Regions from separate parts of the Planococcus sp. TJ-201 genome, predicted to be linked through region 1. Evidence: predicted binding sites of a transcription regulator. Region 1 holds the regulator's gene; the other holds the start of a gene.

Region 1 (4,202 bases):
GAGTACGTTGAAGAGGCTCAGGCGGCTGAACAAGAAAGTGAAGCTTTGCCATTTGAAACAAGCGATGATGCAGCGGGCACCGTCATTAAAAAAGTGGGCATTACCGACTTGGCCAAGATGAAGTCAGGGATTGAGGACGGCACAATGTCTGCAGAACAAGTGATTCAGCAATTGGAAGAAGATCTCAGTGAAGAAGAAATGCTGGCGCTGAAAGTGCTGATGTATCAAGAAATTTACAAACAGCAATAACACATAAAATATGGTAGACTGATTCACGGAGACAAAGTAAATAATTCGAAGGAGGCCATTGCATGAAAACATTTCAAGTAGAATTTAATTTTGATCAAGGAAACACCATTGTTCATAACGTCCAGGCTGTGGACAAAGAATCGGCACTGGGTAAAATTCCTTCCAATGGTACTTATGAAATTTCTGATGTGGAGACAGGCAATATTTATCGCATTACAATCAATTTGGTTAATTATATAAAAGTCAGCGAGTTGTAGAAGAACTTTTCTCGATAAGCTGCACGCGGGTGCTGCTTATGCAGCATCTTTTTTGTGCCCATATGTCAAAGCAAGCAATTTGAAACTGGAGGGATTAGATGAATTTCAAAGGGTCAAGCGCATACGAAGAAAAGGATTTTTTAGCAAATTACCTGCAAAGAAGAAACCGGATTGACAGCCCCAATAATAGTATTGAAAAACCGGTGATTTATGAACTTCTTGGCGAGTTTCAAAACAAACGGATACTGGACTTAGGCTGCGGGGACGCCACTTTTGGCAAAGAGCTTCTTCAAGCGGGCGCAAATCAGTACCACGGCGTAGAAGGATCTCGGGCGATGGAGAGGCTGGCAAAAGAAAATCTAGCAGGGCTGAATGCGCGCATCAGCTTGGCTACTATGGAAACTTTCGCTTATCCAAAAGAGAGCTACGATATTGTGGCTTCACGCTTAGCGATTCACTATTTGCCGGATGTGGAACGGCTGTTTAAACAGATTTACCAGACGTTAAAGCCGCAAGGAACCTTTGTCTTTAGCGTCCAGCATCCGCTGACAACCAGTGCTTTTGACAGCAAAAAGTCTGGAGAGAAAAGAAGCAACTGGATAGTGGATGATTATTTTAATGAAGGCGAACGGCAAGAGCCTTGGATTGATAAAGTGGTGGTCAAGCATCATCGAACCATCGAAAGTTATTTTACAGCATTAACGAATGCAGGGTTTAGCGTTACAGGACTTCAAGAGGGCATGCCAAAGCGGCAGCATTTCGAGGATGTTGGCGAGTTTGATAGAAGAAAAAGAATTCCGGTTATTTTGGCTTTCAGCTGCGTGAAACTCAAATAATGAAAAGTTTACATAATAATAATACAATGAAAAAACACCGGGAAGACTGCTCCCGGTGTTTTTTAGTGAATCTGGCGGTAGACGCCGACAACTTTACCAAGGATGGAAACTTGGTCAACGATGATAGGATCCATCGATGAGTTTTCAGGCTGCAGACGGAAATAGCTTTCTTCGCGGAAGAAACGTTTGACTGTTGCTTCGTCTTCAGTCGTCATCGCTACGACGATGTCACCATTATTTGCAGTTTGCTGCTGTTTAACAATGACATAGTCGCCGTTTAAAATGCCGGCTTCAATCATACTTTCACCCATAATTTCCAGCATGAAGATATGATCATCTTCTGTACCATAGCTCTGGGGCAGTGGGAAGAATTCTTCCACATTTTCAATAGCTGTGATGGGAATACCAGCGGTTACTTTACCGATTAACGGCACATGCAAAACTGGACTTTTATCAATAAGCGCTTCGTCAGTGCTGATTACTTCAATTGCTCTTGGTTTTGTTGGGTCGCGGCGAATCAAGCCTTTGCTTTCAAGCCGTGCCAAGTGGCCGTGTACGGTCGAACTGGATGCCAAACCGACTGCTTCGCCAATTTCACGTACGGACGGTGGGTAGCCTTTTAAGCGAACTTCTTCTTTTATGAATGTCAGAATATCTTCTTGGCGCTTGGATACTTTTTTCAACAGTTTCACCTCATTTGAGTAATTCTACTTAATTTCTACCAATAGTATACCAACTCGGGCTGTGAAATGCAAACATAGGTTCGAATTTAATTCTTGACAACAACACCTGTTCGCCTTATTATGAGAACATACATTCCGAACATACATTCTCAGGAGGCGATCAATTTGACAATCATTCGACAAAACTTTTACTTAATCGCGTTTTTTGCTTTAATTGTGGCATTTACTTTGTACGCAATTCTGTCCCATAATACTAATAGTGCGCAAATGAGCCAAGTTGAAATAGAAGAAGGCGACACACTTTGGACTTTAGCTGAATCGTTCAGCGGCACAACCCCCCATCACGAATGGATAGAAGAGATTATGAAAGAAAACAATCTTTCTACTTCTAAAATTATTGCAGGGCAATCTCTTAAAATTCCCAGCGATCAATTAAAATTTGCTCCTGATGAGACCACTAAATTTGCAGGTGATACTGAATGAAAAAAAATGCATTAATTTATTGCCGTGTCAGCACGACCAAAGATACTCAGGAATCTTCACTTGAGAGACAGGAAGAGGAACTGATGAAATTTGCATTTGAACAAGGCCATCAAGTGGATGCTGTGTTTACCGATCAGCACAGCGGCTATGAAATGGACCGTGAAGGGCTGCTCGAGATGCTGAATTCGATCAAAACCGAGCAAGTCGACGCGGTATTCGTCCAAGACGAAACACGTTTAGGGCGGGGCCATGCCCGCATTGCGCTGCTGCATGTGATGAAGAAATACGGTGTGGAAGTTTACACGCTATCAGACCGGGGACCCATCGCATTAAATGACATGGACGATATGGTTCTCGAAATTCTGGCGATCGTCGAAGAATACCAGCGCAAAATACATAATGCCAAAATTAAGCGGGGCATGAAGCGCGCTGTGGAAAATGGCTATCAACCGGAAAAAAATCTAAAAGGCAAAGGCAATCCGGATGGACGGGAGCGCCTGGATTTGCCGATTGACCAAATAGTCAGCTTGAAGACCAATGGCCTGACATTCAGCGAAATCGCAGTAACGCTTCAAGGCTTTGGCTATCAGGCGAGCAAAGCAACCGTCCATCGCCGCTATAAAGAGTACGAACAGCTGATGAAAGACTAAAACGTTGCAGAAACCTGACTTTTTTTGTACCATATGTACAGAAGAAAGGTGGATGTCTATGTTATCGCCAGACAAATTAAGTCGCATAAGCCAGCTGTCACGGAAGTCAAAAACTGCTGGATTATCGCAAGAAGAAGCAAAAGAGCAATCCGCGCTGCGTGAGGAATACTTGCAGACTTTCCGCAAAACAATGCGCGGCACAATTGAAAATGTAAAAGTGATTGATCCGAACGGAAACGATGTAACTCCGGAAAAGGTCAAAAATCTTCGAGAGAATAAGTATTTGAATTAACTACTTATTCTCTTTTTCATTGTATTCTTTTCTATTGTTGACTAAACTAATAATGAATAATATTTTTTTTTGAGAGAGGATGTTACTATGTCAACCCACGCAGATCAACTTGCAGTGACTACAATTCGTACACTTTCCATCGATGCTATCGAAAAAGCAAATTCTGGCCATCCAGGATTGCCAATGGGCGCTGCTCCAATGGCGTATACATTATGGACTAAACACATGAACCACAATCCAAAAAATCCAGATTGGTTTAACCGCGACCGTTTTGTGTTGTCGGCAGGACACGGTTCAATGCTTTTATACAGCTTGCTTCACTTGAGCGGCTATGGTTTAGAAATGGAAGAAATCCAGAATTTCCGTCAATGGGATTCAAAAACACCGGGACATCCAGAATATGGCCACACGACTGGCGTTGAAGCAACAACAGGGCCACTAGGACAAGGAATTGGCATGGCAGTCGGCATGGCTATGGCTGAGCGCCATTTAGCGGCTACATACAATAAAGAAGGTTTGAATATCGTTGATCACCACACGTTTTCATTATGCGGAGATGGCGATTTAATGGAAGGCGTTGCCGGGGAAGCCATTTCTCTTGCGGGTCACTTGAAATTGAACAAACTGGTTGTACTTTATGACAGCAACGACATTTCATTGGATGGGCCGCTTGGCAAAAGTTTCTCTGAAAATGTGCAAAAGCGTTTTGAATCTTACGGCTGGAACTACTTGCGCGTAGATGACGGCAATGA
Region 2 (4,202 bases), on a different contig from region 1:
CTGAACGATCCGAAGTGCCCGACCCCTACTAATACTAGAGGGTGAAGATATAGTCTAGTCATTTATGAAAGTAAATGTTTCGCACGATGGCGAAAGAAATGATGGAACAAACAAAGAACTCAATTCTTGCACAAGCATCACAAGCAATGTTGGCTCAATCCAATCAAATGACTCAATCAGTTTTGCAACTGTTGAGATAATTGATTCTAGGGCGTCTAACCGGGTAACGGGTTAGAGTATAACTGGGTGAATTGCTGGAACTTCCTAAAGCCCCATCAACCACAACGTAACTGGAAACGGTAAGCGTGACGGTCTGAAAATGATGAGGATGCACCAATGGATAATCAGCAGCCAAGCTCCTGTGAGGAAACTCTGGGGAAGGTTCAACGACTAGGATAGACCATCTAATGCGAAAGCTATGGTGATGAAATCCGTAGGGCGGCAAGCGCCGTTCGAAGTGCCCAGCCCCTCAAAATAGAGGGTGAAGATATAGTCTATTCTATGATCGAAAGACATAGCGGCAAAGCAAGCCAACCAACAGCCACAAGCTGTTCTTCAATTACTACGTTAATCTTAATGATCAAAAGGAGCCTGATTTTAGGCTCCTTTTTTTATAAGGAGGCAATCTAATGGATATCGCCGCATTATCAATGGCATTAAGCCAGATGAACGTCCGAACAGAAGCAAATGTATCGATTATGAAAAAGACAATAGACCAAGCCGAAACAAATGGTCAGGACGTTGTGAAGATGCTGGAGCAGTCCGTTCAGCCTCATATTGGCGGTTCGGTGGATTTAAAAGGATAAGATTTTACGAATGATGGCCATGGAATATTCTATGGCTTTTATTTGTATGAAAGGACGAAGAGGTGATCTGGTGGATAAAGAGCAGAATGAAAGAAAAGAATTTCTTCAAGAACAGCTCGAGTGGACTAAGGAACAAATTTATATTCTAGATCAAATGGATAGGAAGTTGCAGGAAATGAAAAGGATTGCTGAGCATGCTGTTGGAAATGATTTGTCGATGGATGAAAGAGAAGGTTCGAATAGGTGCCTGGGAATATTGAAGCATGAGTACAGTTTACTTGAGGAACAAAAGAAAATCGTATTGTATTGAGAATTGCAGGAGCCTGATTTTAATTCGAAGATACAAACTTTTGTTCCTTTTTCGGCTCCTTCCATTTATAAACGATGGACCAGTAAGTTCGGTTTAAGTGAGCTGCAATTTCTTTATCGGTTTTGCCTTCCTTCTTCATTTCGCGCAGTAACTCACATTCTTCATCCGTATAATTTCTTTTTCGGTTTGATGAACTCACAATTACTTCATACTCTGGATGAGACTCTTGGTACCGTTTAATTTCATTTAACAAACGGTGACCCCAATCAGTTTTGTGATACATAGAAGGACAATCTCTGGATGCGTCACCAACTACTTTTAAGAATTTCATTGTTTCACTAACTTTTGTGGTTTTTAAAATATAGTCAAAGCCATCGGATCTTTTGCTGGTATTGAATTCTATGCCGAAAAAAGTAGTGATGTGCAGCTTTAATTTACACAAATCTTCTAGGGAGAGAGAATGCAGGTAAAGATAAATATGAGGTGTCAAATAGATAGTTTTCTTCAAATCGTTTTGGCTAACAGAAATCGATAACGAACCATCATCCAAATATAAGGTCGTTAAAAACAACGAAGATTTACATAGTTTTAGCATTTCTAAAGAGACTATTTTATCCCCATTTAAGTTGTAGAAATGCTCAAATATTTGAGTTAAAAGAGGTAGAGAAGGAGAAAGGAGCATAGAGCGAGATTTATTAAAAAAAAGTTGGAAGGCAGCAGATTCAATTTCCAAACACGGTAATCCAATTGTTGAATGCTGAAATGTTCTCTGTAGCTGTTGTTTTTTCGACGAGAACCAGCGTACCTTTTGGTAATTTCTCCATCACCCAGAATGCTTGAGATAAGAACGTTTGTTCCTACTTAATATACTCCAAATTAGTCGCTAATGTCTATTGTCTAGTAGAATTTTCTGATTCTAATAAAAAATAAACGTCCTTTCCACAATTATCCTATTCTTTTTTCCTTCGTTATCTTGTACACTAAACATAATTAACTCCGACAAAGGATGTGAAACCGATTGACCAGTCCGATTTCTTCCAATAACCTTTTGTATAATACGATCGCCACAATGGCCAAGTCGATGCCTGTTTTAGGACAATCTGATAGCGCTAGCAGTTCCATAGGCAGTTCGACAAGTCCGAGTACATTTTTCGCCATGCTGATGAACGCCATGATGGAAAGCATGGAGGAACAAGCCAATACCGGCACGGCTCCGCAAAACGGTGTTCAAGCAGCGTTGCCGTCTTTGACTACGCCGCTCACAGCACCATTAGGCAACTCCTATAACCCGGCTGTCACTATTCCACCGCTCAACACACAAGAAGTGCCCACCGCAGCGACCGATACAAGTGACTTGAAGTTCCGACCTACGCAATTTATCAAATTGGATAACACGTTGGAAGGCAAGTTGGATGGAACAGCGGCTCACTTTATCAATGCCGGAAAAAAATACGACTTGGATCCGAATTTATTGTCAGCCATCGCTATTCATGAAACGGGCAATGGCTCATCGCGCGCAGTCAATGACAAAAACAACGTCGCCGGCATGATGGGCAAGAATGGTTTGCGAAGCTATGGGTCTGTAGAAGACAGCATTTTCGATATGGCCCGCAACTTGCGCCAAAATTATTTGAATGAAGGCAAAGACACCATCGCGAAAATCGGAGCAAAATACGCGCCTGTTGGAGCCGCCAATGATCCGACGGGGTTAAACAACCATTGGACACAGGGCGTCAGCAATTATTATTCCAAACTCACATAAGATAAGGCCGGTTTTTTACAAACCCGCCTTATTTTTTTTGATCTTTTGCTAAAAAAATCCCTGTTTCTGCCGATAACTAATAATAGAGAGCTTTTTAACGAATTTAGAAGACTAGGGGAGTGCCCATCATGGAAATAACCAATCATTCAGTTCCATATTTTCCAAAAACCAGTGAACCCAATCCGGTAGCCCCGAAAGAAGTAACAGTTCCTGAAGAAAACAAATTTCAGGAACCCGCTAAACCGATAACAAAAGAAATGCTTAAGGACAAAGTTGATGTAATGAACGAGTTTCTTGAGCCTACTTCAACAAACATTAAATTTCAGCTTCACGAGCAGCTGGAAGTTTATTACGTGCAGATCATCGACTCGAAAACAGATGAAGTGCTGCGCGAGTTTCCTAATAAGAAGTTTTTGGATATGTACGCATCGATGGCCGAACTAGCAGGCCTGATTGTGGATGAGAAACGATAAGAATGGAGTGAAACACTATGCGCGTAGGCGGACTGGCTTCTGGGATGGACACTGACTCCATCGTTAAACAAATGATGCAAATACAGAAAATGCCTTTAGATAAATTGATGCAGGAAAAAGTATGGACCGAGTGGAAACAAGAAGCGACAAGAGATCAGAATCTGGCGTTCTCAAATTTGCGCACGAGCGCGAGCAATTTGCGTCTTCAATCAAGCTTCAATGCGTATAGCGCAGAAACCACAGGCACTGGTAATGCCAAAGTGACCACTAGTGCACAGGCGATGAGTGGCAATTATGATGTGAGAGTCAATTCGCTCGCAACACCGGCCAAACTGACATCTGGAGCGCAAATTCAAAAAGCAGCTAACACACCGGCGCAATCCACTGACGCAATCGGCTTCGCAGGAATGATTACGATAAAAGTGGATGGCGCAGCCGACATTGATATCGAAATCGAAGCAACTACTACTTATGCAGATGTCGCAAAAAAGCTGCAGGATGAGACCGCCGCCAGTGTTCCCGCCCTGCGTGTCAATTTTGATAACACGACTTCCCGCTTTTTCATTTCTTCCAAAGAACTTGGCGAAGCGCAGAATTTTTCGCTGGAATTCAAGAACGCTGACGGTTCAGCAGGTAACACCGAACTTGGTCGTCAAATTACCGGTATCGCTCAAGAATCGATGGCATCAACTATTGCGACAGACGGCTCTATTGAAATCGACGGAATTGCAGTCACGGGACTCACCAGCAATAAAACGACTGTCAACGGCTTGACGATCCAGTTAATGGCAGTCGACCAGCCGAATACCTCGACCAGCATACGAGTCCAAGCGGATCCGGAAAAACCGGTG

What was found. The regulator LexA, encoded in region 1, represses DNA repair genes until DNA is damaged. The targets are predictions, from matches to a motif close to CGAACATATGTTCG.
Region 2: a site for LexA is predicted at 1,961-1,974, ahead of AC4EG4_RS14540 (DNA endonuclease). Genes of this name have one in related genera too.

Annotation. Positions count from the first base shown of each region.
Region 1 covers NZ_JBZDOG010000001.1:308,833-313,034, reverse strand. The annotation lists gene AC4EG4_RS01725 (hypothetical protein) at 1-249, shown strand, start outside; gene AC4EG4_RS01720 (hypothetical protein) at 312-506, shown strand; gene AC4EG4_RS01715 (class I SAM-dependent methyltransferase) at 605-1,342, shown strand; gene lexA (transcriptional repressor LexA) at 1,405-2,025, opposite strand; gene yneA (cell division suppressor protein YneA) at 2,191-2,508, shown strand; gene AC4EG4_RS01700 (YneB family resolvase-like protein) at 2,505-3,158, shown strand; gene AC4EG4_RS01695 (DUF896 domain-containing protein) at 3,217-3,450, shown strand; gene tkt (transketolase) at 3,538-4,202, shown strand, end outside.
Region 2 covers NZ_JBZDOG010000005.1:357,925-362,126, reverse strand. The annotation lists gene AC4EG4_RS14555 (flagellin) at 75-200, shown strand; gene AC4EG4_RS14550 (YjfB family protein) at 630-806, shown strand; gene AC4EG4_RS14545 (hypothetical protein) at 817-1,116, shown strand; gene AC4EG4_RS14540 (DNA endonuclease) at 1,136-1,849, opposite strand; gene AC4EG4_RS14535 (glucosaminidase domain-containing protein) at 2,135-2,878, shown strand; gene flaG (flagellar protein FlaG) at 3,007-3,351, shown strand; gene fliD (flagellar filament capping protein FliD) at 3,369-4,202, shown strand, end outside.